DNA from 2 places in the Shewanella sp. SP2S2-4 genome. Region 1 is predicted to be linked to the other one. Evidence: predicted binding sites of a transcription regulator. Region 1 holds the regulator's gene; the other holds the start of a gene.
The links. The regulator sigma-54, encoded in region 1, starts transcription at its own class of promoters, with help from an activator protein. The targets are predictions, from matches to a motif close to GTTGGCACGNNNNTNGNNT.
Positions count from the first base shown of each region.

Region 2: a site for sigma-54 is predicted at 9,044-9,062, ahead of Q4Q54_RS02960 (DUF1328 domain-containing protein). Genes of this name have one in related genera too.

Region 1 covers NZ_JAUOER010000011.1:24,347-39,298, forward strand. Annotated here, with positions in the region: gene Q4Q54_RS10595 (PA4780 family RIO1-like protein kinase) at 152-1,012, shown strand; gene Q4Q54_RS10600 (transposase) at 1,795-2,028, opposite strand; gene Q4Q54_RS10605 (OmpA family protein) at 2,965-3,654, shown strand; gene Q4Q54_RS10610 (molybdate ABC transporter substrate-binding protein) at 3,920-4,756, shown strand; gene mgtE (magnesium transporter) at 4,836-6,200, opposite strand; gene Q4Q54_RS10620 (HPr family phosphocarrier protein) at 6,552-6,827, opposite strand; gene rapZ (RNase adapter RapZ) at 6,814-7,668, opposite strand; gene ptsN (PTS IIA-like nitrogen regulatory protein PtsN) at 7,665-8,108, opposite strand; gene hpf (ribosome hibernation promoting factor) at 8,111-8,398, opposite strand; gene Q4Q54_RS10640 (RNA polymerase factor sigma-54) at 8,427-9,905, opposite strand; gene lptB (LPS export ABC transporter ATP-binding protein) at 10,013-10,744, opposite strand; gene lptA (lipopolysaccharide transport periplasmic protein LptA) at 10,741-11,295, opposite strand; gene lptC (LPS export ABC transporter periplasmic protein LptC) at 11,282-11,842, opposite strand; gene kdsC (3-deoxy-manno-octulosonate-8-phosphatase KdsC) at 11,839-12,390, opposite strand; gene Q4Q54_RS10665 (KpsF/GutQ family sugar-phosphate isomerase) at 12,390-13,367, opposite strand; gene mlaF (phospholipid ABC transporter ATP-binding protein MlaF) at 14,011-14,829, shown strand; gene mlaE (lipid asymmetry maintenance ABC transporter permease subunit MlaE) at 14,826-14,952, shown strand, end outside.
Region 2 covers NZ_JAUOER010000002.1:252,469-267,420, forward strand. Annotated here, with positions in the region: gene Q4Q54_RS02935 (beta-ketoacyl synthase N-terminal-like domain-containing protein) at 1-5,496, shown strand, start outside; gene pfaD (eicosapentaenoate synthase subunit PfaD) at 5,616-7,262, shown strand; partial or broken gene Q4Q54_RS02945 (hypothetical protein) at 7,857-7,916, shown strand; gene Q4Q54_RS02950 (DUF6572 domain-containing protein) at 8,000-8,161, shown strand; gene Q4Q54_RS02955 (helix-turn-helix transcriptional regulator) at 8,334-8,762, shown strand; gene Q4Q54_RS02960 (DUF1328 domain-containing protein) at 9,143-9,316, shown strand; gene Q4Q54_RS02965 (hypothetical protein) at 9,341-9,535, shown strand; gene Q4Q54_RS02970 (diacylglycerol kinase family protein) at 9,680-11,386, shown strand; gene Q4Q54_RS02975 (hypothetical protein) at 11,379-12,035, opposite strand; gene Q4Q54_RS02980 (L-dopachrome tautomerase-related protein) at 12,248-13,324, opposite strand; gene Q4Q54_RS02985 (sigma-54 dependent transcriptional regulator) at 13,432-14,802, opposite strand.

The DNA of each region.
Region 1 (14,952 bases):
ATTGTGTTTAACACGCAAGTGCATTAGTTTTTACTTAAAATTCGTTTAACAATCCTGAACTATATTCATCAAACTTCCGCTGGAGACCGCTTTTGTATGAAGATTTGCCCGCAGTATTCCATATCATGCCTAAGTAAGGTATAAGGGCGCTATGAAAACTCCGAAACGAATCCAACCCCTGGTTGATGAAGGACTGGTCGATGAGGTCATTAGCCAGTTAATGAGCGGTAAAGAAGCCACTGTGTACGTTGTACGCAGTGGTGATGATATCCGCTGTGCCAAAGTCTATAAAGAAGCGGACAAGCGCAGTTTTAAGCAAGCTGTGTTGTATCAAGAAGGCCGAAAAGTCCGCAACAGCCGTCGTGCACGTGCGATGGAGAAAGGCTCTAAATTTGGTCGCGATCAGCAGGAAGAAGCTTGGCAAAATGCCGAGGTTGAAGCGCTTTATCGTTTAGCGAATGCGGGTGTGCGCGTGCCAACGCCCTATGGTTGTTTTGATGGCGTGTTGCTGATGGAGTTAGTGACGGATGCCGAGGGCAATGTCGCACCGAGATTGAACGATGTGAGTATGTCGGCAGAAAAAGCCCTGAACGATCATGCGTTGGTGATGACCTATGTCAAACGTATGCTCTGTGCAGGTTTAGTGCACGGTGACTTGTCTGAGTTTAACGTGTTAGTCGATAGTGAAGGGCCAGTGATTATCGACTTGCCTCAGGCCGTCGATGCCGCGGCGAATAACCATGCCAAATGGATGTTAGCGCGTGATGTGAATAACATGACCCAATACTATGGCTTGTATGCTCCTGAGCTGTTGAAAACACAATATGCCAAAGAGATTTGGGCCCTGTTTGAAGCGGGTGAATTGAAGCCTGAAACGCCATTAACCGGTGAGTTTACCGAAGTGTTGGTCGAAGCCGATGTCAGTGCCGTGTTAGAGGAAATTCAAGCGGCCTTTGAAGAGGCGCAAGAGCGTAAACAAAGGATCCAAGAGGCAAACGAAGAAGACTATTAATTGTCAGTCGTTTTTCGCCCATAAAAAAGACGCTCAAAGTAGCGTCTTTTTTATGCTAAAAATTAAGTGTCACTATTATTTTTATTGTTGATTTTATTACTGATTTTATTACTGATTTTATTACTGATTTTATTATTGTTATTTAATTTTTGGCGTTAGCCAACCCTTGGCTTAATCTCCGATTGGAGCTGGGTCCATCCTTGTTGCTATAAACAAGCTAGCAATCATCGAACAGTGTAATAAAAGGACAAGAGCTGAGAGAGAAATATGTTCATGACTTGGGGGAGCACAATTCACATATTTAATCTTTGGGGAAGACAACTCCCTCAATCCTTGCCGAAACCTTGGTAACTCTTCAGTCAATCTATAAAACAGCACTCTAAATCACAGCCTTCCTTGGCGCGCCACACTCGTTATAGCGCTGGATCATCATTGATCCTGTGAATAAAATGACAAGACCAGAGAGAGAAATATGTTCATGACTTGGGGGAGCACAGTTCACATATTTGATCTTGGGGGAGATAACTCCCTCCCCAGTCTTGCCGAAACTTTTGCATTGTCTCTGTTCGTTTCGTTTGTCGGTTTTAATACTATTTCCCAATCTTCGCTGGGTTCATCAATTTGGACGACAAGGCCGGACTAAAAAGGGCGCTGTTATTATTGTTGTTAGCACATCTTTTACATCGTTAGCGTTATCAGCAGGGCGATATGCAATCTCGTCCGGCCTTGTCTATTCGGGCACGTTTAACTTGTTGTACAGGCACTCAATTGCCATGCAGCGCTTAACCTATGGTGCGTAGCTCGTTATTGAGCTGTTTAATCCTTTTCTGCAGTTGGGCAATCTCGCTCATTAATGCGCATTCTCTTTGCTGGGGTTGCAGATCGCTTTCCCGCACCCATTGGTAAACTGCCTTGGCAGATAAACCGTATTGACGTGCAACATCCGACAGTAAGCGACCTTGCACTTTAACCTCGGTGATAACATGTAGCTTGAGACTATTTTCTGCGATTCCCATGAGCGTTCCCTCTTTTACTGCTTTCGAACTAAAATATGACCGTTTGCGTTGCCTTTTATTGATGATATTGACGCTGTTCTAAATCCCATTGGCTCAGACCTAGGTGGCGCAGACAAATCCATTCGTGGCGACATAGTGCGATAAAGTTCATGACTGTTTTCATATTTCCTCCTTCATGACCCTAAATACTCGAGTTTATTTTCTGTCTCGATAGGTCCATTTAATTTGGATTAATCCTGTTGAAGTCGACTTGAGTTTTCGGCGATTTATACCGCGTCTGACTGTCTACTCACTTAGTAGTATGTAAAATTCGTGCCAATATTCTAATTTTTATTTTAATGTTTAAAATCATTATCTTGTATGTTGGATTAAAACGGCGTGATTTTTTAGTGCTGCCAAAAAAGGTGCAAGGCGCACTATTTCGGTGCCATCGGCTTGATATGGAGCAGGGCGGTCTAAGTCAAGATTGAAGCCCTAAATCTGTATCTTTGCTGACTAAAATCTGGATTAGCAGAATTGAATATGGATAAAGGATTGTCTCGAGCGCAATTGCCTATATACCCAAGCTACCTGAAGATACGAGTTTCAGAGCGCCTAGGGTGCTTCAATTCAAGGCGCATCAATGACAGAATGTCGGCCACCTTTTGAATTGATGCAACACGGAAGTGGAGTGCCCTAGGCGCTCCGTCCCGGCGGGTTTTAACGCACTTTATGCCGTGTTGGTTATTTTTAACTTAGTCCACTAGGTCCGCAAATAACCGCACTTGCCTAAAGTGCGTTAAACTCCCGCTGAATCCTGCATCTTCAGGTAATTTGGGTATATACTGCCTGCCTTGTGGCAATCCCTAGGTCATTCGTATTACTTAGTGTGAAGTGATATTTCTTGCCCTTTGAGCGGTATTCACAGTCATCAATCATATAAAGAGGTTATAAATGATGAAGTGTTTTCAGGCAGTGCAATCTAAACCATCCCTGTTAGCCATAGTGGTATTGACGACCGCGCTAGTTGCATCGGGTTGTACAACAATCAATCCCTATTCAAACGAACAACAAACCGCTAAAGCGACCAGTGGTGCATTGATTGGTGCCGTCGCAGGGGCTGCCATTGGCGTAGTCTCTTCGAGCAAAAGCGACCGCGGTAAAGGTGCCTTAATTGGTGCTGCATCAGGCGCTGCAGTCGGTGGTGGTATTGGTTATTACATGGATGTGCAAGAGACCAAATTACGCCAACAACTCGCCTCAACGGGCGTGAGTGTGACCCGTAGCGGCGATAACATCATTTTGAATATGCCAAATGAAGTCACCTTCGGCGTAGATCAAACCGAGTTAAGCGACGGCGCTAAACGCGTGCTGAACTCAGTGGCGGTTGTGGCCAAGGAATACAGCAAAACACAGCTTAACGTATTAGGTTATACCGATAGCAGTGGCTCAGACTCTTACAATTTACGTCTGTCACAAGTACGTGCGGGTGAAGTGGGTAATTACTTGATGAGCAAAGGCGTCGCCTCTGCCCGTGTAAAATCAAAAGGCATGGGGGAAGCGAGTCCTATCGCATCAAATGCAAATGCAAACGGCCGCGCACAAAACCGCCGTGTTGAGATTGTACTAATACCAACGGGTAAATAGTCTGGTCTAAGCACAAAGTTCTCGCTGAAAAAGTCGCCTGGGGCGACTTTTTTGTTTTCAGTGGTGGGCTAATTGAGTGATTAGCTTGCCGTGCTTCAATTAGACAATTTGTCCTTTATGAAGCGCACCTTGAGTGACCTGCAGCACAAACATATCACTGCTAATGACCTTGGGATGACTTCAGCTTGATCCCTTTATCGATTTCACGTTCTGTATGGGGATAAGTCACAAGAATGACTTTTAGTGCCTAAAGGAGAATATGACTATGATAAGCAAAAATGTGTTAGTAGCCTTGAGTTTAAGTCCTGTCATCATGGTGACAGCTGTACAAGGAGTGCCGATGAAAGCCGAACTGACCACAGGAGTCGCGCCGATAGAACTGCGCGCCGCAGGCAGTTTAAAGGCTGCGATGAGTGATATTATTGCTGCTTATCAAGCACAGTCGCAAATGAGTGTTGTAGCGCAATATGCGCCCTCAGGTTTATTGTTAAAACGCATTCAAGAGGGCGAGAAAGTCGATATCTTTGCCTCGGCGAATATGAAACATCCACAGGCATTAGTGGATTCAGGTCAGGGCGAAGCAGTGCAAATGTTTGCCCTTAATCAACTCTGCGCCATTGCTCAAGACACAGTTCAGGTGACGAGTGCGACGTTACTCGATACCTTGTTAGATCCTAAGATTAAAGTCGGTACCTCAACCCCGAAAGCCGACCCCGCGGGTGATTATGCCTGGGCCGTTTTTGCTAAGGCCGAAGCGGTAAAACCCAATGCGAAAGCCGCGTTAGAGACCAAGGCATTACAACTGACGGGCGGCCCTGAGAGCGTTAAACCGCCTAAAGATCGCAACCCCTATGGCTGGGTGATGGAAAACAAGCAAGCGGATATCTTTTTAACCTATTGCACTAATGCTGTGCTGGCTAAAAAAGAAGTGCCGAGTTTACAAATCATCGACTTACCGCAGGAACTTGCCGTGGGTGCCGACTATGGTTTACTGGTTTTACAAGGCGCTAATACTGCCGCTAAGCCGTTAGCTGAGTTTATTCTATCGACAAAAGGCCAAGCGATTCTGAGCAGTTATGGTTTTCAACCTCCGGCAAAATAGCCTTCTTTAGTTTTCCAGCGGGATAAAAAACGGCACCTTTGAGGTGCCGTTTTTGTTATTAGCTCAAACGGTTAAAGCGTTAGTTCATCAGGTAGAGCGTCGCTAACCCGAGGAAGGCGAACAGGCCAACCACGTCAGTGACTGTAGTGAGCACCATACCGCCAGCGAGGGCAGGATCGATTTTAAGTCTTTTTAAAATCAATGGAATACTCGCACCTGCAAGCCCTGCTACTGTCATGTTGATCAGCATGGCGCTACCAATTAAGCCCGCCAGTGCCATATCATCCTTCCATAGCCACACGGCGACAAAGACTAAAATCGACCACATCAAACCATTGAGAAAACCAATCGATAGCTCTTTACCGATAAGCCAGCGGGCGTTGCTTTGGCCGATATGGCCTAAAGCAATACCGCGGATCACGAGCGCTAAGGTCTGATTACCGGCAACACCGCCCATGCTAGGGACAATCGTCATTAGGATGGCGATAGTGGCAAATTGCTCAATAGTGCCTTCAAACATATTGCTGACCGACGATGCGAGCAGGGCGGCAAATAAGTTTATAGTGAGCCAGAGTGAGCGACGTAGGGTACTTTTTAGCACAGGACCAAAGGTATCTTCATCTCCGTCCATCCCCGCCATACCCATCATGGAATGTTCAGCATCTTCGCGGATAACATCGACTACGTCATCGATTGTGATACGTCCGAGCAGCTTACCATCACTGTCGACGACAGGTGCCGATACCCAGTCATTGCGTTCGAATTTCTGCGCGACTTCGCTGTCGGACATGCTCACAGGAATACTTTGAATATTGGGATCCATTATATTGCGAATTGTGGTGCTTGGCGCGCAAGTCAGTAGATCTGCCAGCCTGACACCGCCGAGCACTTTGTCCTGTTTATCGACGACATATAAGGTATCTGTGGTGTCTGGCAGGTTGCCCCTTTGGCGAAGATAGCGCAGCACCACATCGATATTCACATCGGGTCTTAGAGTAACGGTATCTGTGTTCATCAAGCTGCCGGCGGTCTCATCGGGATAGGATAAGGCCTGTTCTACCCGCTGGCGGTTTTGTTCTGTCATCGACTGCAGCACTTGCTTGTAAACGGCATCGGGAAGACTACGTAGAATATAGGCCAGATCGTCGGTGTCCATACTCGCCGTCGCTTTCGCAACTCGCTCAGGACTCATGCTGCGGATCAGCGGATCTTTGAGTTCCTCGCTTAACTCGTCGAGTATGTCGCCTATTTGTTCTTGATCGATAAGCTGCCACAGCACTTGTCTGGCGCTGGGTGGTGAGGATTCTAAGATCAGCGCGATATCTGAGGCGGCCATTTTTTGCAGCATGTTACGCACGTGTACAAACATGCCACTGCTAAGCGCTTGGTTTAACTGGTCGAGACTATGTCCGGTGTGAGCGTTTTCTGAATTATCAACGGGCATTTGTCCTCCATGGTTGTCCGCCACTGTGCGGCAAATTGGTTCGAGAGTGCGCTGCTTGGCGCAGGGCTAGACTTAGCGGTGACTTCACGATAGTTATGCTTCAGTCACAGATAGAGAGCTCTGGCATAGATCATGCGTTTTACGCATAGATTAAGGCGGCTAAGACTAAGGTGAGTCAGCGGTAATGCTCGCTAGTGTAATCGCCTATGGTTCGTGTCGTCGAGCGACAAATGTGTCGCCCTGTTGAATGGCAAGCTTTTGAAACGAGATGTGAACTGCACAAATCAGCAGTGCTAAATGTGAGGTGTACTAATCTGAGTGCCTGTGTGGAACGCTGAGTATGAAATCAAACTAACAGGCTTCGTCAAACTTAGCGTCGATTAAGGCACAAATGGCATCCAAAGCGGGTTCAGCATCTGGGCCTTCGGCGATAAGTTTAATGGTTTTACCCATGCCAGTCTCAAGCATCAATAAGCCGAGTACGCTGGCTGCGGATGCCTGTTTATCGCCTTGTATTAAGGTGATGGTCGCATCAAACTCGGATGCCAGTACCACCAACTTAGTGGCGGCACGGGCATGCAATCCCAGTTTGTTACAGATGGTGATCTGACGTTCAAGCTTTGGCATTATTCAGCTCTCGATGGCGGGCATAAACTTTATGTTTACCGTTACTAAAGCGTTTAGCCAATTGCTCTGCGACGTAAACCGATCTGTGTTGTCCACCGGTGCAGCCAATCGCCACAGTTAAATAACTGCGATTGTTGCGTTCGAGATGCGGCAGCCAAGTTTCCAGTAAATTCTCGATTTGCCAGATGAACTTATTCACGAGTGGTTGACGATTTAAGAACTCAGCCACGGGTTCATCTAAGCCTGTCAATGGACGCAGCGCCAGTTCCCAGTGTGGGTTAGGCAGGAAGCGTACATCGAACATAAAGTCGGCTTCGGTTGGCATACCGTGCTTAAAGCCAAAGGACTCGAAGTTGATCACTAACTCTTTATCGACGCTGCCGAGCAGAATTTGTCTGACTTGGTCGCTTAAATCATAGATATTCAGGTTCGACGTATCTATGTAGTGATCGACCAGTTTTGACATAGGCTCGAGCAGCTTCCCTTCCAGTTTTATCGCTTCTTGCAAAGAGACTTGGCTCTTCGACAAAGGGTGCAAACGGCGGGTTTCGCTGTAACGCTTGAGCAGAATTTTATCGCTGGAATTGAGGAAGAAGCTGGTTAACTCAGTATCAGGAGGCAGGCTCGCGAGTTGCTTCACTAAGACCTTGTCCTGCTCAGGCATGTTACGCACGTCGACACTGATGGCGACGAGATCGTTACTGCCTTTGAGTTGCTCAAGCAAAGTGCCGATTAAGGGCAAGGGAAGGTTATCGACACAATAATAGCCGAGATCTTCGAGTACCCTTAGGGCGACAGATTTGCCTGAGCCTGAGCGGCCCGACACTATGACCAGTTTCATCCAGTGATTACCTGATAGAGTTCCGTTTCATCATGCGTCTTGCGTAATTGCTTTAATATTTGCTTGTCGCTCAGCTTTTCGGCCATGCAAGACAAGGTACTTAAGTGCTGCTGACATTGGTCTGCAGGCACCAGTAGTGCAAATAAAATATCAACAGGTTGCTTATCGATAGCATCGAATGCTATCGGCTCTTCACACTTAATGAGTATGGCAATGGGCTGATCTATATCGGCTAGTCGACCATGTGGAATGGCGATGCCGTTACCTATACCTGTGCTCCCCATCTTTTCGCGCGCCACTAGGCTTTCGAATATCTCTTGAGATGAGAGGGTCGGGTACTGGGCAGCGACTAAGTCGCTGATGAGTTCCAGTACCTTTTTCTTGCTGCCCGGAGTGGCGCAGGTAGTGCACTCCGGCCGCAGTATGGTACAAAGTTCCATTATTAGTGTTTTGTTAACTTCTCTTTGTGTTTAATAACCTGACGATCAAGCTTGTCAATCAGGGCGTCTATAGCGGCATACATGTCAGCATGCTCTGAAGTAGCAAAAACTTCACCACCGATAAGATTTATTCTCGCTTCGGCAATCTGTTGCATTTTTTCGACATTGAGCACAACGTGCACATTATTGATCTGTTCGAAATGGCGTTCAAGTTTTGAAAACTTTTCTTCTACATATGCGCGTAACGATTCGGTAATTTCGACATGGTGTCCACTCAGGTTTATTTGCATAGAAACGTCCTCCGATATCCACTGTAGGTTATAAACTTTTACGCTGATTAGAAGGCGGAATGAGCATAGCCTCTCGGTACTTCGCAATGGTTCTGCGGGCTACGTTGATCCCTTGTTCTGCCAGAAGTTGCGCCATCTTACTGTCGCTCAATGGTTTTTTCTGGTTTTCCGCTGCAACCAGTTTCTTAATGAAGGCTCTGATTGCTGTGGATGAGCACTCCCCACCATCGTCAGTACCGACGTGGCTAGAGAAGAAGTATTTTAGTTCAAAAAGTCCCTTAGGGGTATGCATGTATTTCTGGGTAGTCACCCGTGAGATGGTCGACTCATGCATTTCTACCGCTTCGGCAATATCGTTCAGCACCATAGGTTTCATGGCTTCTTCACCGTATTCAAAGAAACCTTGCTGATATTGGACGATACAGTTCGCCACCTTCAACAGGGTATCATTACGGCTCTCTAAACTCTTGATAAACCATTTAGCCTCTTGTAGATGGCCACGAATAAATTGGCTATCGGCTTGGCTTTTAGTGCTGCGCGCCATCGAGGCATAATGTTGGTTTACATTGATTTTTGGCATGCAGTCAGGATTAAGCTCAACCACCCAGCGACCATTTTTCTTCGACACTGACACATCCGGGATGACGTATTCGTCATCGTTGGGCGTAATCAATAAACCTGGGCGGGGATTGAGGGTTTGGATAAGCGCGATGCCGTCCCTTAACTCATCCTCTTTTAATTTAGTCTTACGCATCAACAGCCTAAAGTCGCGGGCGGCGATCAGATCTAAATGATCTTTGATCAACATGCGGGCGTTTTCTAGGTTGGGCGTGTCAGCGGCGAAATGCGACAGTTGGATCAACAGGCACTCGCTTAAATCGCGGGCGGCAACACCAATGGGATCAAAATGTTGAATGCGCTTGAGTACGGCTTCGACTTCGTCGAGCTCGACCTCCGAATTGCCCATGGCTTCGAGGATTTCGTCAGTACTTTGGGTGAGATAGCCTTGATCGTCGATGGCATCAATAATGGCGGTGGCAATGGCTAAATCGGTTTCAGAAAACGGCGTGAGGTTTTTTTGCCATTCTAAGTGTTCATACAAGCCTTCACTGGTCTCACCTTGGAAGGGCATATCGTCTTCACGACTGCCGCCGGGGCCAGAATTGGGGGAGGCGGTAAACACTTCATCCCAAGTGGTGTCCATGGGCAGTTCGTCGGGCATGGACTCTTTCGTGAGCGACTCTGCCGTATCTATGGTGGAGCTGTCTTTCTCTGGCGGCAGAGTGCTCGATTCACTGAAATCCGTATCGGAAAGCGTTTGGTTTACAGGGTCTTTAGTGGCGTCGAATTGATCCTCTTCCAGCTCGAGAAGGGGATTAGAATCTAAGGCTTGCTGGATCTCTTGCTGCAGTTCTAATGACGACAGTTGCAACAGACGAATGGCCTGTTGTAATTGTGGCGTCATGGTTAACTGTTGACCCAGTTTGAGCTGGAGTGACGCTTTCATGTTACCGCTGATCCCTACGTTATTATTGTTGGATGAGGTCGCTTGTTATCATCTTGAGTGGAGCCCAATGCTGGCACAAATTGCCTCCATTGGCTCCGCTTGATTAACTATAGCCTGAATTGTTCACCTAAGTACACAGCCCTAACTTGCTGATTGTCTAAGATCTCTGCAGGTGTTCCTTCGGCAATCAGGTTTCCGTGACTCACAATATAGGCATGTTCACACACATCTAATGTCTCGCGAACATTATGGTCGGTGATCAACACGCCAAGGCCACGACTTTTGAGCTGTTCGATAATCTTTTTGATGTCGATAACCGAAATCGGATCGACACCAGCAAAGGGTTCATCGAGCAAAATGAACTTAGGATTTGCTGCTAACGCCCGTGCAATTTCGACACGGCGACGTTCGCCACCCGACAATGACATGCCTTGGCTGTCACGGATGTGGGTGATGTGGAATTCTTCGAGCAGATGCTCGAGTTGTTCTTCCCTTTGCTCTTTTTTTAATTCTTTGCGCGTTTGCAGTACGGCCATGATGTTGTCATGGACGGTCAGCTTACGGAAGATACTGGCTTCCTGCGGCAAGTAACCTATGCCTTTGCGGGCGCGCAGGTGCATAGGATCTGCGGTTAAATCATCATCGTCGATAAAGATGTGGCCTTTATCGCTTTTAACCAGACCGACGACCATGTAAAAGGTGGTGGTTTTACCCGCGCCGTTCGGGCCGAGCAGTCCAACAACTTGACCTGTCTTTACCGTTAGACTGACGTCTTTAACCACTTGGCGACTCTTATAACTCTTTGCCAGATTTTGTGCTCTTAGGGTGATTTGGGTCATTTAGAGTCCTGCTTTTTCACAGGTTTATCCGCTGGCGCGTCTGGTTTGGCATCATCTTGATAGCTTTCAGGCTGAATAATAGTGATCACGCGATCGTCACCACTACCTGTGCTCTCAGCAATCAATTTTTGCTGGATAATGTTATAGCGGATCAAATTACCCGTCACTTGGCTACCCGCTTGATCTAACGAAGCTTGGCCTTTCAGTGTCAGGGTACGGCTTGCCATATCGTAACGAATTTCTTTCGCGCTCGCCGAGGCTGGACGGCCATCGTCTAACACTTGGCTGTAAGTTGCGGGGTTACCAGTGGCCACTAAAATTTTGCTATTTTCACCTTCGGCAGAAAATGCACGCAGTTCATTTGCTTGGATTTTTATCGAGCCTTGGGTAACTTCCACCGGACCAAAGAAGATGATCTGGTTGTTCTTGATATCTGCCGTTTGGCTCACTGCTTTGATTTTAACTTCCTGCTTTAGGTCGTCGACTTTAGCAAAGGCGCTCATGCTCATTATTAGCATTAGGCTGGCAAGTAATACGTTATTTTGCTTCATATGTTCCTACTACCTGACTGGTCAATTTCACTTCTTGCGCGTTGAGGTCGGCATAAAGGCCTTGGCCTTGAATATTAAAATCTTTCCCTGTGACGTAAATGGTACGGTCAGAGGTCATTATCATAGTATTGAGATCGAGTTCCAGATAACTGGTGGACAAGGTCTGGATCGGTTCTTCTGCGCTAATGGCATCAATAATAACATTGTTTTCGAGTACAACCTTGCCCGTTTCCTTGTTTAGCTTGCCCTGATCTGCACTGAGTTGCCATTGTGCTTTACCTTGGTCTGGATAAACAAGATAAACAGGTTGAGTAAAGTAAGTTTGATTCGTTGAATCATAATGTTCCATGTGTTTCGCCGTCACACGGCTATTGACTAGCCCTTGTTCATTGAACTCAACACTGCGCAGATCTTCAATGATGAAATCTGGGGTATTTTGATCTTTAACTCTATTATCGGTATCACCGCTGTGTTTGTTCTGCACTTGCCAATACAGCACTAATGCAGTTCCAAAAAAAGCAATAATCGCGAGTGTCACACGACTCATATACTCATTCCATGGGCCGAAGTGAATTTATTTTGACTGAGTAGCAACAGATCTGTGAGTTCACGCAGTGCACCGTGGCCACCATTGAGCGTAGTGACAAAGTGGGCGTGCTGACGCACATAGGGATGACCATCGGCTACGCTGACTGCTAAACCGACGACATTCATCACGGGTAAATCGACAATATCATCACCGATATACGCCACTTCTTCTGGGGTAACACCATAGAGTGCGAGCAATGCTTCATAGGGCTCGAACTTATTATCTACGCCTTGGTAAATATGGGTAACTCCAAGGGCTGTCATACGGTTTTCAACGATTTTGGATTGACGTCCAGTGATAACGGCGAGATTAAAACCGCTGGTGAGTAGCGAGCGCACGCCATAGCCGTCGCGGGTGTGGAAGGCTTTTAGCTCTTCGCCGCTATTGCTTAAGTAGATACGGCCGTCGGAAAACACTCCATCGACGTCACAAATCAACAGTTTAATCTTTTGCGCGCGTTGCCACACATCATCACTGATTGGGCCGTAAAATCCTTGCTGTGGCATTAAATGACTCCTGCTTTAACCATGTCTAGCATGTTAAGAGCGCCGATAGGATGGCGGTCTTTATCGATAACAATTAATCCGTTGATGTTTTTTGAGTCCATCACTTGCAGCGCTTGGGCGGCCAACACACCGTCTGTGATGGTCACGCAGTTACGGGTCATCACATCGGCGATGGGCGTTGTACGCAGATTTACTTCGGCATCGATAACGCGGCGTAAATCACCATCGGTGAAGATACCAACCAGCTTGCGCTGATCATCGATAATCGCGGTCATGCCTAAGCCTTTCTTAGAGATTTCGTACAGGGCTTCTGTGATGCAAATATCGTGGTTAACGAGCGGTAAGTCATCACCGCTATGCATGACATCGCAGACTTTTAACAATAACTTACGCCCTAAAGCACCGCCAGGATGGGACATAGCAAAGTCATCACGGGTAAAGCCTTTTGCTTGTAGTAGCGCAATGGCAATCGCATCGCCCATCACTAAGGTCGCTGTGGTACTCGACGTTGGGGCAAGTCCAAGTGGGCAAGCCTCTTCGGGTACTTCAATACATAAATGCACTTTAGATAAGCGCGCCATGTTCGATTCGGGTTTACCTGTTACCGCAATAACGGGTACGCCCATACGTTGGATGACGGGCATTAAGGTGAGGATTTCGCTCGACTCACCGGAATTTGAAATCGCTAAAATCACATCGTTATCGGCTAATACACCGAGATCACCGTGGCTGGCTTCACCCGGATGCACAAAAAATGCGGGCGTTCCTGTGCTGGCGAGGGTGGCAGAAATCTTATTGCCGATATGGCCCGACTTGCCCATGCCCATGACAATCACTTTGCCTGTGCAGTTGAGGATCAACTCGCAAGCTTCTGCAAATTCAGCCGAATCAACATATTGATAAAGATTGTCTAGGGCTGACTTTTCAATGTCGATAACTTTACAGCCCCATTGGCGCAGTTGTGATTTGTCTACCATGTCTATCTCTCTTTTTGCATTGTCTTTGTCGCCCCATGATGGGATTGGAATAGCACAATTTGGTACGCGATAAAGATGATATGTAATAGGCTTTCTGCCAAGTTTTAGTTTGTTTTCAGACGATTTAGCTTATGTCTCGTTGTGGTGAGTTTCCTAAAACAACAAAACAATTGCGGCAGGCTAGAGTGATTGATCTGACTCGTCAAGTTCAGCTGCGGCAGCTATGCATGCACAATAACCCAGTTTAGCAACTGAAGGCCTTGAGCAATATCATCGTCTTTGTCGTTTATTTCAATGGATTTATCCCGTATCGCTGTGGGTATTCCTCACGGGATGCCTCGATTTCACACTCGTGTATCGACTTATCACACCTTAAAAGTGGACGAAGAGCGAGCTAAGTGCGAATGAATTAGCCAATATTGCCAATTATGCAACTAGGTTGAAAACATTAAGTAACATTTTACCTATGCAGAGTGAAAACTTAGGGCGCATTTTCGCTGTAAATGAGGCAAATTGAAAGTATCACTGGGCGATAGTGTCGATTCGGTTGTAGGTTAAAGCGCAATTACGTACAATTTGCGGCTCTTCGATTGGTCAGTCTAGGAAGACTAGGATCACCTCTTTGCAAATGTCGGAATCAAGCATGACTCAAGAACAAACGCCGTTGGTTGAGATCCGTAATTTGGGGTTTAGCCGCGGTCAGCGTGTGATATATGAAGATATTAGCCTGTCCATTCCAAGGGGCAAGGTGACGGCGATCATGGGGCCGAGCGGCATAGGCAAAACGACCCTGTTAAAGTTGATCGGCGGCCAATTAACGCCTGACCACGGGCAAGTGTTATTCGACGGTCACGATATCCATGGCGTGAGTCGCAATGAATTATTTAGCCTGCGTAAGCGGATGAGCATGCTGTTTCAAAGTGGCGCGCTATTTACCGACATTAATGTGTTCGATAACGTGGCGTTTGCGCTGCGCGAACATTCTGGTCTGCCAGAAGACATTATTCGCACTATCGTGCTGATGAAGCTTGAAGCCGTAGGCTTGCGTGGCGCCGCCCAGATGATGCCAAGTGAGTTATCCGGTGGTATGCAACGCCGCGCAGCATTGGCCAGAGCCATAGCGCTTGAGCCTGAAATGGTGATGTACGATGAGCCTTTTGCCGGCCAAGATCCAATCTCTATGGGCGTGTTAGTGAAGCTTATTCGTGAGTTATCGGATGCGCTCAATTTGACCTCCATCGTAGTGTCCCACGATGTGGATGAAGTCCTCGGCATTGCCGATTATGTGTATGTGGTGGCCGACAAAAAAGTCATTGCCCACGGTACGCCAGAAGAATTGAAATACGCCGACAATCCACAGCTTAAACAGTTTATTCAAGGCGCGCCCGATGGCCCTGTGCCGTTCCATTATCCGGCGAATGATTACCAACAAGAATTGATGGCAAAAGGAGTTGGCAAGTGAAGTTAATAGACAGTATTGCCGACTTAGGCCGCAGCGCGATTGAGTTAGTGCTCGGTTTTGGCCGCGCAGGGCTCATGTTGTGGGGGGCGATTTTTCGCTGGCCACGGGTGCGCAAAGGTTTTC
Region 2 (14,952 bases), on a different contig from region 1:
GCGCTGCAAAACAAACTGAATCAAAGCACGTTTCAGCTGGCTGATTTTGGCAACTCAGTTAACAATCTCAATGCCAATAGCCAAGCATTAAACATCGCCAATGGCGCGGTTGCCCACACAGCCTCAAAACTGGTCAGCGATGCACTCGGTTTAGGTGGCACTCAGTTGAGTCTGGACGCCGCCTGCGCCAGCTCGGTTTATGCACTCAAACTCGCCTGCGATTACCTGACCACAGGCAAGGCAGATATGATGCTAGCGGGCGCAGTCTCGGGCGCCGATCCCTTCTTTATCAACATGGGATTCTCGATTTTCCACGCCTATCCAGACCACGGTATTTCGGCGCCCTTTGATAGCAACAGCAAGGGCTTGTTCGCCGGCGAAGGCGCTGGGGTGCTGGTGTTAAAACGCTTGGAGGATGCCGAGCGCGATGGCGATAACATCTATGCCGTCGTCAGCGGTATTGGTTTGTCGAACGACGGTAAAGGCCAGTTTGTATTAAGCCCCAACAGCAAGGGCCAAGTGCAAGCCTTCGAGCGCGCCTACAGTGCGGCAAACACACTGCCCGCCAATATCGAAGTGATTGAATGCCATGCCACGGGCACGCCGCTTGGGGATAAGGTCGAACTCGCCTCGATGGAACGTTTCTTCGAGGACAAACTCGCGGGCTCAGCTGTGCCACTTATCGGCTCGGCAAAATCCAACTTAGGCCATTTACTCACGGCCGCAGGCATGCCGGGGATCATGAAGATGATTTTTGCCATGCGCTCGGGCCACTTGCCGCCCAGTATTAACTTATCGACGCCGATATCCTCACCTAAGGGTTTGTTTAGCGGTAAAAATCTCCCGACAGAAATGCATGCGTGGCCCGATAAAGCTGGCAATGACCGCCGCCATGCGGGTGTTTCCGTGTTCGGTTTTGGCGGCTGTAACGCGCATTTGTTGCTGGAATCCTATGTACCGACAAAAATCAGTAGTCAGCATACGCAGAGTGCAGCTCAAGTCAGTTATCAGCACACGCCATTAACTATCATTGGCTTAGCATCGCACTTCGGGCCTTTATCGTCGATTAATGCACTGGATAACGCGATTAGCTCTCAGCAAAACGCCTTCATTCCACTGCCCGCTAAACGCTGGAAAGGCTTAGATAAACATCCTGACATCTTAGCTAACTTTGGCTTGCCTGCTGTACCGCAGGGCGCCTATATCGACCAGTTCGATTTTGACTTCCTGCGCTTTAAAGTGCCGCCCAATGAGGATGATCGCCTGATCTCCCAGCAACTACTGCTGATCAAAGTGGCCGATGAAGCGATCCGCGATGCCAACCTAAAGCCAGGTGGCAAGGTGGCCGTATTAGTGGCGATGGAAACAGAGCTGGAATTACACCAGTTCCGTGGCCGAGTGAATCTGCACACTCAACTGGCAGACAGCCTTAAAAAACAAGGGATAACACTCACGCAAGCTGAGTATCTCGCCCTTGAAAAAATCGCCATGGATAGCGTGCTCGATGCCGCCAAACTGAACCAATATACCAGTTTTATTGGCAACATCATGGCGTCACGTATCGCCTCCCTGTGGGACTTTAACGGCCCCGCCTTTACCATTTCGGCGGCAGAATTGTCAGTCGCCCGCTGTATCGATGTGGCTGAAAACCTGTTGTCCCAAGAGTCCTTAGATGCTGTAGTGATCGCCGCCGTCGATTTAAGTGGCAGTCTCGAGCAAGTGGTGCTTAAAAACGCTGTATCACCAGTGGCATTGAATGCAACAGACACTGGCTGGAAAGTCGGTGAAGGTGCCGGCGCGTTAGTGCTCACAACAGCGCAATCAAGTGCAGCCCAGCCAAGCACTGCCGCTGACAATGCCAATAGCAGCTATGGCGACAGTTATGGTCACATTAGCGGCCAAGTATTTGGCGATCTTTGTGACCCACAAGGCAACAGCAGCACAGCGCGAATTTGCGATAACTTGTTAACGCAAGCCAAAGTGAATAGCAGCCAAATTAGCTTGATTGAAACCAGTATTGCGGTTGAGCAACTCAGCGAGCCTGCGCTGACACCCAACACCCTGCTGCCAAGTGTGAGTGAGCGCAGCCAAGCCGCAAACACCCTAGGCCACAACTTTGCTGCCGCGGGAATGGCGAGTATCTTGAGCGCTCTGCTTCAGCTGAAAAATCAAGTTCAGCTGAAAAACCAAACGCAACAGAACACTCAAGCGCAGCACGCGCTCGTAGCCACCTTTAGCCAAGGTAAGTGCGCGCAGTTATTGCTCAGCCAAAGTGCCATGCAAGCGCACCGTTTGCAGCAAAGACTCGCGCAAGACTTAACGCTTTCAGAGCAAAAACACTTAATAAAACAAGTGACACTCGGAGGCCGCGATATCTATCAGCATATCCTGGATACGCCGCTCGCTGACCTTGGTGCAATACAACAAAAAGCCCAAGCCATGACGGCATTGCCAGCGCGCAGCCAACGCAAGTATTTGGCCCAAATAGCGAGCAAAGACACTAATCGCTTTGCAACAAGCAGCCCAACCACGGCTCTACAAAAAGAGACATTAAGCAGCATGCCAATGAATGCCCTAAGCACGCCCAATAACAACGCCGCTCAAGCAGAGCTAAAAGACGCTGCATTTATACGTAATCAGCAATTCGCCCGTGAAGCCCATTTAGCCTTTTTACAAAGCCGTGAGCAAGGCCTGAAACTGGCCGATGCCTTGATGAAAGCCCAACTGAAGGGCGAACTGGCATCGATTGGCCAAGCGACGTCAGTGCAACAGCAAGCCATTGTTCAGGCGCCAGCGTATGCATCTGCTCATACACCTGAGCTAGCTCCAGTTGTTAACTCAGAGGCAAACCCAGCAGCGCTTTATCCAAACCATGCAAAAGTGCCTGAGTACACGCCGCCAACGCCGATAAACAAGCCTTGTATTTGGGATTATGCGGATTTGGTCGAGTACGCCGAAGGGGATATCGCTAAGGTCTTTGGCCCAGATTACGCCATTATAGACAGCTATTCGCGCCGTGTACGTCTGCCAACCACAGACTATTTACTGGTATCTCGGGTAACGAAATTAAACGCCCAGATGAACCAATATCAGCCTTGCACTATGACCACAGAATACGATATTCCTGTGGACGCGCCGTATTTGGTCGATGGTCAAATTCCGTGGGCCGTGGCAGTTGAATCGGGTCAATGTGACTTGATGCTGATCAGCTACTTAGGTATCGACTTTGAAAACAAGGGCGAGCGCGTTTATCGCCTGCTCGATTGCACCCTGACCTTCCTTGGCGACTTACCGCGCGGTGGCGACACCCTGCGCTACGACATTTCCATCAATCACTTTGCCCGCAATGGCGATACCTTGTTGTTCTTCTTCTCTTACGAATGTTTTGTGGGCGACAAGCTGATTTTGAAAATGGATGGCGGCTGCGCCGGCTTCTTCACCGACAAGGAACTGGCCGACGGTAAAGGCGTTATTCACACCGAAGCCGAAATCAAGGCGCGCAACCTCGCCTTGAACAATCCGAATAAGCCGCGCTTTAATCCGTTACTGAACTGCGCGCAAAACCAATTTGATTACAGCCAAATCCATAAACTGCTCGGCGCCGATATCGGTGGCTGTTTTGGCGGCGCACACGCGGCGCATCGAGCCCAATATGGTTTGCAGCCCTCTTTATGTTTTGCATCCGAAAAATTCCTGATGATTGAACAAGTCAGCCATCTTGAGGTGTATGGCGGCGCGTGGGGCTTAGGCTCAGTTCAAGGTCATAAGCAGCTCGAAGCTGATCATTGGTATTTCCCATGTCATTTCAAGGGCGACCAAGTGATGGCGGGGTCGTTAATGGCCGAAGGCTGTGGTCAATTACTGCAATTCTTTATGCTGCATATTGGAATGCACCTAGGTGTAAAAGACGGGCGCTTCCAGCCGCTAGAAAACGCATCACAAAAAGTGCGCTGTCGCGGTCAAGTGTTGCCGCAATCTGGCCTGCTCACCTATCGTATGGAAATCACTGAAATCGGTATGAGCCCGCGCCCCTATGCTAAGGCAAATATCGATATTTTGCTCAACGGCAAAGTGGTGGTGGATTTCCAAAACCTTGGGGTGATGATCAAAGAAGAAGCCGAATGCACCCGCTACCTCGCGGATAATGATGCCAGCATAGCTGATAATACGACTAAAAATGCTGCCAAAAACGCTGCTTCGGCTGCGCCGCTGGTTTCGACAACACCCGCATCGTTCGCCGCGCCGTTGATGGCGCAGCTGCCAGATTTAACTGCGCCAACCAACAAAGGCGTAGTGCCGCTAAAGCATGTACCTGCGCCGATTGCACCAGCGGATTTAAAGTACGCCAACCGTGTGCCCGATACCCTGCCGTTCACGCCGTATCACATGTTCGAATTTGCCACTGGCGATATCGAAAACTGCTTCGGCCCTGATTTCAGCATCTATCGCGGCCTTATTCCACCGCGCACGCCTTGCGGTGATTTACAGCTCACGACTCGCGTCATTGCGATTGAAGGCAAACGCGGCGAGCTGAAAAAGCCTTCTTCGTGTATCGCCGAATACGAAGTGCCTGCAAATGCTTGGTATTACGATAAAAACAGCCATCACGCCGTGATGCCCTATTCTGTGCTGATGGAAATATCACTGCAGCCAAACGGCTTTATCTCAGGCTATATGGGCACCACCTTGGGCTTCCCCGGCCAAGAACTGTTTTTCCGCAACTTGGACGGTAGCGGTAAGCTGCTGCGCCATGTGGATTTACGCGGTAAAACAATCGTAAACGACTCACGTTTGTTATCGACTGTGATTGCCGGCAGCAACATCATCCAGAATTTCAGCTTCGAGTTAAGCTGCGATGGCGAGCCTTTCTACCAAGGTAAAGCGGTATTTGGTTACTTCAAGGGCGATGCGCTCAAAAACCAACTCGGCATAGACAACGGCAAGATCACTCAGCCTTGGCATGTGCAAAATGGTATAGCCGCCGATAGCCAAATCAATCTGTTAGATAAACAACATCGCAGCTTTAACGCACCAAAAGGTCAGCCACATTACCGTTTAGCGGGCGGTCAACTTAACTTTATCGACAAGGCTGAAATAGTGAAAGCCGGCGGTAAAGCGGGCCTTGGCTATTTGTACGCCGAGCGCACCATTGACCCGAGTGATTGGTTCTTCCAATTCCACTTCCATCAAGATCCGGTAATGCCAGGCTCATTAGGGGTTGAAGCGATTATCGAGCTGATGCAAACCTATGCGATTGACCAAGACCTTGGCGCTGGCTTTAAGAGTCCAAAATTCGGCCAGATATTATCGGATATCAAATGGAAGTATCGCGGCCAAATCAACCCATTAAACAAGCAGATGTCGCTGGATGTACACATTACCAGCGTGACTGACGATAATGGCAAACGCATCATTATGGGCGATGCCAACTTGAGTAAAGATGGCCTGCGGATTTATGAAGTCAAAGATATCGCCATCTGTATTGAAGAAGCTTAATGCGGTAAATTCTATTTATTGAATCACTTAAAAATAATCCTGCCGCTGCGTTGGCTTTTTACACCCGAACTTTTTACTCAAGTAATAGCAACGCAGCAGCATTAAAAACGAGACCCAAGATGACTAGCCATACTCTAGATCAATTCAATAGTAATAACGAAAAACTCAGCCCTTGGCCGTGGCAAGTCAACGATGCAGAGCTGAGCTTTGATATCGACTCATTAGGCAAAAAACTCAAAGACTTAAGCCAAGCCTGCTACTTAGTGAATCACAGCGAAAAAGGCTTAGGCATAGCGCAAACGGCCGAAGTGACCACCAGTGACAGCCAAGCGCCATTGGGCTCACATCCTGTCAGCGCCTTTGCCCCTGCCCTTGGCACCCAAAGTTTAGGCGACAGTAATTTTCGCCGCGTCCACGGTGTCAAATACGCTTACTACGCCGGCGCTATGGCAAACGGTATTGCCTCGGAAGAACTGGTTATCGCCCTAGGCCAAGCGGGCATTTTGTGCTCATTTGGCGCGGCGGGGTTAATTCCATCGCGCGTTGAAGCAGCCATTACCCGCATTCAAGCAGCGCTGCCCAATGGCCCCTACGCCTTTAACTTAATTCACAGCCCAAGCGAGCCCGCATTAGAGCGCGGCAGCGTTGAGCTGTTTTTAAAACATAAAGTGCGCACGGTCGAAGCCTCAGCATTTTTAGGTTTAACACCGCAAATCGTCTATTACCGTGCAGCGGGGTTGAGCCGCGACGAACATGGCGAGATAGTCATTGGCAATAAAGTCATAGCAAAAATCAGCCGCACCGAAGTCGCGACTAAGTTTATGGAGCCAGCGCCTGCCAAAATCCTCCAGCAATTAGTGAGTGATGGTCTTATCAGCCAAGACCAAATGGCGATGGCGCAACTTGTGCCAATGGCAGACGACATCACAGCCGAAGCCGATTCTGGCGGCCATACCGACAATCGTCCATTGGTCACGCTATTGCCGACGATTTTGGCGCTCAAAGATGAAATCCAAGCTAAGTATCAATATAAAACGCCCATCCGTGTGGGCGCAGGCGGCGGTGTCGGCACACCCGATGCAGCATTAGCCACCTTCAACATGGGCGCGGCATTCATCGTCACAGGTTCTATCAACCAAGCTTGCGTCGAAGCGGGCGCGAGCGAACACACCCGTAAGTTACTCGCCACCACAGAAATGGCCGATGTAACTATGGCGCCTGCCGCCGATATGTTCGAAATGGGCGTGAAATTACAAGTAGTTAAGCGCGGTACTCTGTTTCCAATGCGCGCCAATAAGCTTTATGAAATTTATACCCGTTACGATTCAATTGATGCCATCCCCGCGGACGAGCGTAAAAAGCTCGAAGAGCAAGTGTTTCGCGCATCACTCGATGACATTTGGGCGGGCACAGTCGCCCACTTTAACGAACGTGACCCTAAGCAAATCGAGCGTGCACTGGATAACCCCAAACGTAAGATGGCGCTGATTTTCCGCTGGTATTTGGGTCTGTCGAGCCGCTGGTCAAACACAGGTGAAATCGGCCGCGAAATGGATTACCAAATTTGGGCAGGCCCTGCGCTCGGGGCATTTAATGCGTGGGCAAAAGGCAGTTATTTAGATGACTATAAAGCCCGTAATGCGGTCGATTTAGCCAAACATTTAATGGTGGGCGCGGCGTATCAATCCCGCATTAACTTGCTGTTATCCCAAGGGGTTAGCATTCCAGTTAGCCTGCAACGCTGGAAACCGCTAAATCGTTTTTAACCCCTAACGGACTATCGAGACATCAAGTAGGGACTCAACTCCCTACTTGATGCAGTCTTCTTCACTACCTCGTTAAATCGAAGCCGCCGACCTTATTACCAATCTAATCCCTTGAGTTATTGGCTCTGTTTGTGCCAATGCTGCTAAGCACTGGCGCTCCAGTGGTACGCCGTAAACCCATCCTTGGGGGCTCAACGGAAAAGTCCCTTTTCCGATGGCCACTGCCGCGACAATGCACGCCTGCAACCAATCGAATACATGCTGCCTAATTTAAGAATGGGCTGCGAGGCAAACTTTGATAGGACATATCCCTTCCCCAAAAATCTACATACCACATGATTTGTGAATAAAGTTTTTTGTCATTCAAAAGTATCGTTTTGTGCATTATTTCAAATAATACTTTCAATCAAGTCTTAATATTCAATATCTTATAAACAATTCGCCAAACAAAATACGTAGTAATACAGATGCATACTTTCTACCCAGAATGATATTTACTATCGTGCAAAGCTCCTTATAAATCATTAATTTGCGAGTCACCTCGCCAAGTAATTGAAGGTAAGATTATGCGCATTATATAAGTGTAAAATATCTATGAGCATAGAAGGTCAAGGTTCAGTTGACTCCATTGGAATAGATCAAGAAGGTGTCGTGGTGCTAACCCTCTCAGATCATTTGGAATGGGATGACGGGCATCTATTTCTACACAGGAAAAGATTAATACCGACTTGGCTTTCTTGGAGTCTGGTGAAATATTTGAAACCAATCCAGATTCAAAGGGTAAAGAATTTAAAATTAATATTCTATGCAAGTATGAGCCTACTGCTTCTGCAATGTGGTTCATATCACAATGCACAGATATCATTAATCAAGCGGGGTTCGGTTTGGTTATGAGGTGAACACTTAACAAGGCCTAGCATTGCGTCTTTCAAACTTAACATTTGCTCGCTGTTGGCGGCGTTAAACAACTTGGCGGGCCACTGTCGTAACTTTGACGTAAGGTTGTCATAACTAAAATCAAGAGTTTCGGATGATGATTAGCCTCTAGCAATCATTATTAGGAACTAGAAAATGGAACAGATGATAAACAAAGACTTAGTTAAGAAGCTTCGAAACGAACGTTCTTGGTCACAAGATCAACTTGCCACAATCTCAGGACTGAGCATTCGTACTATTCAGAGAATAGAAAGCGAAGGCACAAGTTCTTTAGAATCAAAAAGAGCGTTAGCGGCAGCTTTTGATATTAACGTAAGCAATCTAGATATTAATACCACCGCAGCTGGCACTTTGGCATCCATTCATCGTGGTCGTAAGTTTGGGTTAGCGGGTGCCACCCTGGGTCTTTTAAGCGCATATATTGGAATATCTATATCTTTTGCCTCAGGGCATATTACGTCGGGTGAAGCAGGAATATATTATGGAGGTCTTGGTGCGTTCTATGGTATTTGCTGTGCCGTCATTGCCGTACTGTCTAACAGATATCATACAAATGCTGCTTAATAGGACCCTGTGAAGCTGCTGGCGATGATAGTTAATGCGCAAGTGCTGGCAGCTTACCGCAAAGTATTGTCTCTTTCTCGGCCTTGCTATCGACGTCTTCATCTAAGCCGATACTCAAATGGTATCGGCTTTTTTATGCTGTGCTCCTCTATTTTCTGACTGAAACTCTTACCGAAGCTTAGGTAAAAATTGCCTGTACTACGTTTAGTACATTCACGCCAACTTAAAATCAACCAATGAAATTTCATTTAAAAATCAATAAACTAATTAAAATATGTAAAGTTGGCATTAAGTTCGCAATATCTAATTCACCATTAGCCGTACCTTACAAATGACACACTCGGTCATAAGAAGGATTAATACTAAGCGAGGAGGTTGATATGTTAGGTTGGACATTAGTATTTCTGGTTGTTGCCATTGTTGCTGGACTATTAGGATTTACTGGAATAGCAGGCGCAGCAGGTATCGCAAAAATTATTTTCTTCTTATTTATTGTGTTACTCGTGATTTCACTGCTGATTAATGCCCTCAAGGGCAAGTCACCGCGACTTTAATTATTTTTTAGAAAGGAGATGTATATGAAACCATTTACTCTGATGACAAGCGCCTCACTGGCATTATTGCTCGCTTTAGGTTTAACCGCCTGTAGCGATAACAAAGCCGAAGATGCCGGCGAAAAAATTGATGAAGTGATGACTGATGCAGGTAATGCCATTGAAGATGCCTGTGAAGAAGTGAAAGAAGGCGTTAAGGCTAAAGATACTAAGTGCTAATCTGACCTTTAACCTAACTTGAGGGTGGCAATAGACATATCTACTGCCACCCTTTTGATCTAATGTTAACAACGCGATTCACCGATTCAGTCAGCCGTTCAACATGCAGCGGTTAAATCAAAAATACAGCATTGGAGGGCGCGTATGCTAAGCAAAATCCACATCAAATATTTCTACTTTATGGGTGCCGTGTTACTCGCCTATTTTGCAGTAACGGGTACGTCTCCCCTGCTCACCTTTATTTGGGCTTGGACAAGCCTGTCGCTATTTTTAGTCGGTTCAGCCTACTGGTTTAATCTCGCCAGCATTTTTAGAAAGCGCCAAGATGGCACTATCCCTTGGTATATTCGCTGGGGCTTTATTCCGTTTTTATTGGGCTGTCGGCTGTATAATCATTGGGCCAGAAAACGCGACTCTGTGCCGTCGATGCAAAAGATAGATGAGCAGTTGTATCTCGGCTGCCGATTATTTTCTGCGGATCTGCAGAAAATCAAAGCCAATAAGATTACCGCCATTCTTGATGTGACCGCCGAGTTTGATGGCTTAGATTGGTCGCAGTTTGAAGATCATATCGAGTATTTGAACATTCCCATCCTCGACCATAGCGTGCCGACCAGTGCCCAGCTCAATCAAGCCGTTAACTGGTTGCATCGCCAAGTGCGCGCCAATAAACAGGTGCTGATCCACTGTGCTATGGGGCGCGGCCGCTCAGTACTGGTACTCGCCGCCTATTTAGTCTGTAAAGATAAACAGCGCAACTTCGCCGAAGTACTGCAACAAATAAAGCAAGTTCGCAAAACCGCGGGCTTAAACAAATGGCAATTACGCGCCCTTGAACACATGCTTAAGCAAGGCAAAATCAACATCCACAAAGTGGCGTGGATTATCGCTAACCCTGTCTCTGGCGGCGGCAAATGGCAACAATATGGCGAGCAAATCCAAGACGAACTAAAAGCCTATTTTGACCTAACGTTAAAGCTCACCAGCGAAAATATCAGCGCAAATACCTTCGCCAAAAAAGCCCGTAGTAGCGGCGCCGATATCATTATTGCCTGTGGTGGCGATGGCACAGTGACAGAGGTGGCATCGGAAATAGTGAACACCGACATCGCCTTAGGGATCATTCCTTTAGGTACCACTAACGCTCTCAGCCACGCGCTATTTGGTTTAGGCAGTAAGCTTATTCCTGTCTCTCAAGCGCTGGACAATATTATCCAAGGACATCATCAAGCCATAGATACGGCTCGTTGTAATCAACAATTAGTCTTGTTACTTGTGGGGATTGGTTTTGAGCAGCAGATGATTGAATCTGCGAGCCGTGAACGTAAAAATGCCCTCGGCCAGTTTGCCTACCTCGATGGCTTATGGCGCGCCGTGAATGCCGATATCACTTTAACCATACAGCTCAGCTTAGATGATGCCGAGCCCACAACATTGACCACCCATAGCCTTATTGTTGCCAATCCCGCGCCGTTTACCAGCGTATTAGCGCAGGGCGATGGCGAGCCTAATATGACAGATGGCCTACTCGATATTACCTGGCTAGATGCCGGCAGAGAGCCGACAGACAAGCTCCTTAGCCTAGCCGAATTAGCCATTGCAGGATGGGGAAAAGAAGGCAATAAAGACACACAGTCAAAGCCACCGAACGTGCCATCTAGCACAACCAAGGTTCACCACGCCCACGCAAAAAAAGTGCGTATTAGCAGTGAGCCCAAGTGTAAATATGTGATTGATGGCGAAATTTTTGAGCCCGCGGATCTCACCATTGAAGTTCAACCCGCATCTCTCAAGGTATTTGTGCCTTATCAAGAATCGACTGAAAATGCTATCGACCCAAAAATCATATAAATGACACTATCGCGATGTTTATTAAGATAAAAACAACAAGCGCAATAAGCACTCGCATAAAATTAAATTCACTCACTTTGGGGTGGGATTTTTGAGGACTATTGCTAAAATCCTGAAACTTACAGCCTATCGCTTGCGCGCATTGCTGCAAAACTTGCTGTAATTCCTGCTTGTCAGTGCTGTTAGCCAATTTCAGTTGACTCCCTTTAGGCTGCTGCACTTGTAAATAAGCGAGATAGTGATCTACCGTATCTTCCGCTTGGCGGTTACGGTCGAGCTGGTGCCAATGGGTTGTTTGTAGCAGATAGAGTTGCACAGCATTAATATCTGAAAAGGCATAGGCGCGCCAACGCCACAATCCAGGCAACTTCCCATTGAAGACACCTTTACCGAGCCACAATTGCTGTCGCTCGGTATCTAACCAAGATTGTTGCCGAACTAACGCTAGCGGCAGTACAGGGAACAACAGAAAAAATGCCACCCAACCAAGCACAAGCCGTAACACGGGCTCGGGTTGTAACCAGGCCGCCCTCGCACAAAGCAATCCAAGCACTAACAAGGCAATGGCAAAAAACCACAGTATAGGTCGGTACTGGGTACTCAACGCCTTGAGATAAAGCGCACTCTTAGGAGGTTGATTAAGTGTCACTGAACTTGTTCCTTGTTCCAAAAATTATCTCACCATCCCAAATTGACCTGTGCTAGTAACAATATGAGGCATTGATAGTTTACACAATCAACACCTAACTTATTTTTAGATCCTTTCGAGTTAAACCAACGACTGACATCCATGTAAATAACCGTTGCGATATCGCTCATATTGCAACGAAAAGCTGCAACTTTGCAGTTGCAGCTAAGGTGTTATTGACCCGCAGCGGTATCCTCACCGGTCCAGAGTCGCATGATGCGAAAAGGTGGTTTGGCTGTTTCAGCTTCGCCATTAAAGGCTTTTGCTTTATGCAATTGATTCACTGAAATATATAACCAGCCCGTTTCACCAAATTGCACACTATCGGGAAAATCCAGCAATGGAGAACTGACCACTGTTGATAGCGTACCTTTGTTATCTAGCATAGATATGGCATTGTGGTTCAAATTGGTGAAGTAATGATTACCTTGTTTGGATGTTGCAGCGCCATCTGACACTGGCTTAGCTCCGACTAATTTTACAGTCGCGATAATTTTATCATTATTGCCTGTTTGTAAAGCCGCAGTCGATAACTGATACCAGTGAGTGCCATTCATTGCACCATAATAGAGTGTACTTCCATCGGCAGATAAACTGATGGGATTGACCGCGACACTAGCAACCTTGCCATTAAACAATGTTGTTTTGTTATCTATGTTCATTACTGCATCCGCTTCGGCCTGCAGCGAGCTATGACCTGAAAAACGTACGGTATGACCATCGTCGATACGCACTGCTAAGAGGCCTGGGTTGGCGATATCGGCTAAATAAATCCAGCCTTTTTGTGAATCGACAACCAGATCCTGCATAAAGCTGCCTTTGGGCGCGAGTGCTTGTGGTAGGACAATTTGTTTATATAGACTGCCATCCTTAATGTTGAATCCCCAAATCCTCGTCTGACCTAATTCTAACCCCATATCTGCGGTCCAGAGGTGTCCAGCTTTGTCCTGAGCAATCCCTAATAAGGTATCAAATTGAGTCATATTGGCAGTCGAAGCTTTCTGCAAATCCATTGAAGGCCAAGCTTTGTAAGCATTGGTTTCACGATTAACTTCAATCAGTTGTATACCTGACGGCGTATCAAGTGGATGTACCGTGGCAAAAATCCGACCTTGTGCAGTGACGCTGACATTGCCAGGTCGTATTGGCAATTCAGCGACTGTTTCAAGACTTCCTACCGCTGGGGTAGCGTTTACAAAACTACTGGCAGTCAAAGAAAGCCATAATGCTGTAGTAAATAAGTGTTTCATATTCTATCTCCGCTTTTCTGTTTAAGGGCTGTAGAATAGGAGTTATTATTTACAAAAAAAATAGTGTAAAAATCGGTTCTGTTTCAATATTAATTTGATAATCAGCACTATTCCGCCGTCGGCTCACCCGCTTCGACTTGTTGCTCGTACTTGCTGAGCTTGTTGTAGAGGGTTTTTACACTGATCCCCAGTTGCTCGGCAGTGTCGGTTTTATTGCCTTGAGTCGTTTCTAATGCTTGATAAATGGCGATTTTTTCTAAGTCATCTAAACGCATGCCCTGCGGGATAACGACTTGGTCATCGCAAGATGCCCCCATTTCACTCGCCTGTGGCAGTTGTAAGTGACTGGGTAAAATCTCTTGGTCTGCCAGAATATAGGCTCGCTCAATGGCATGCTTTAATTCACGCACATTACCCGACCAAGGGTACGCAGCGATCATCTGCGCACTGTCGTCAGCGAGGCTTTTATTCTGCTTTTCTGCCACGTTACGATAGGCAAGAAAATGCTGCGCTAGCCCGAGAATATCATCGCCACGTTCCCTTAGTGGCGGAACGCGGATAGGGAACTGGGCCAAACGGAAATACAAATCTTCGCGAAATTGCCCTGCCTCAATCGCCACTATGGGATCACGATTAGTTGCCGCCACAATCCGCACATTGGCATGCTGCACTTTGGCACCGCCAACGGGACGATATTCGCTATTTTCAAGCACTCTGAGTAACTTCACTTGATGCTCAATCGGCATTTCGGTGACTTCATCAAGAAATAAGGTTCCACCTTCTGCCTGCTCAAATACGCCTTTGTGATCGCGATTCGCACCAGTGAAAGCGCCTTTGACATGACCAAACAGCTCACTATCGACCAACTCAGGGCTTAATGCACCGCAGTTAATTGCAATAAAAGGCTCGTTCAATCTCGGGCTGGCAAGATGTATGGTATTGGCAACGAGCTCTTTCCCTGCGCCACTCTCACCAATAATCAGCACATTACTGTCGGTCGCAGAAACGCGACGTATCGTACGATACAGCTTGTGCATAGCTGCAGAGGAACCGACAAGCAAACCATATTGGTCTAGCTCGCTGGAAAAAGGCCGAGGCCGGATTGGTGATGAGACTAAATACTGGGCAAAATCGGCGAAGATGTCACTGATCAACGTCATATCGTAGGGTTTACGAAAATGATAACAGGCAAAATTCGACATTAACTGATCAAGATTGGGGTTCGGCTGACCGTCGGAGAGAAATATAAACTCGATATTAGACAAGGCCGTATTGTCCAGCAGCCCAAGATAATCCTCACGGCTAAGGCTAGACAGCTCAATGATGGCAACATCAATGTGGTTCGCCTCAAGCTGCTCTATCCAAGGTAAATCATCGACACTGCGTAGCTTATTAAAGTCGGCTGCGCCGGCGAGTTCAATGATAGCTTGCTCGGCGTTTACATCCTGCAGGTGATAAAAAAGTGTCAATCGAGCCATGCTATCCCACTCCCTGTGTATGAAGGGCTACTGTATGTCAGTCGTGAAATTTTAACAACAGCAACGGTAATAGTTGCCGATATTCTAAGAGGATGGCGCAAGTAACCGAGAATATCAGCCTAAAAATCAGCCTGTTAACATACCATTAGA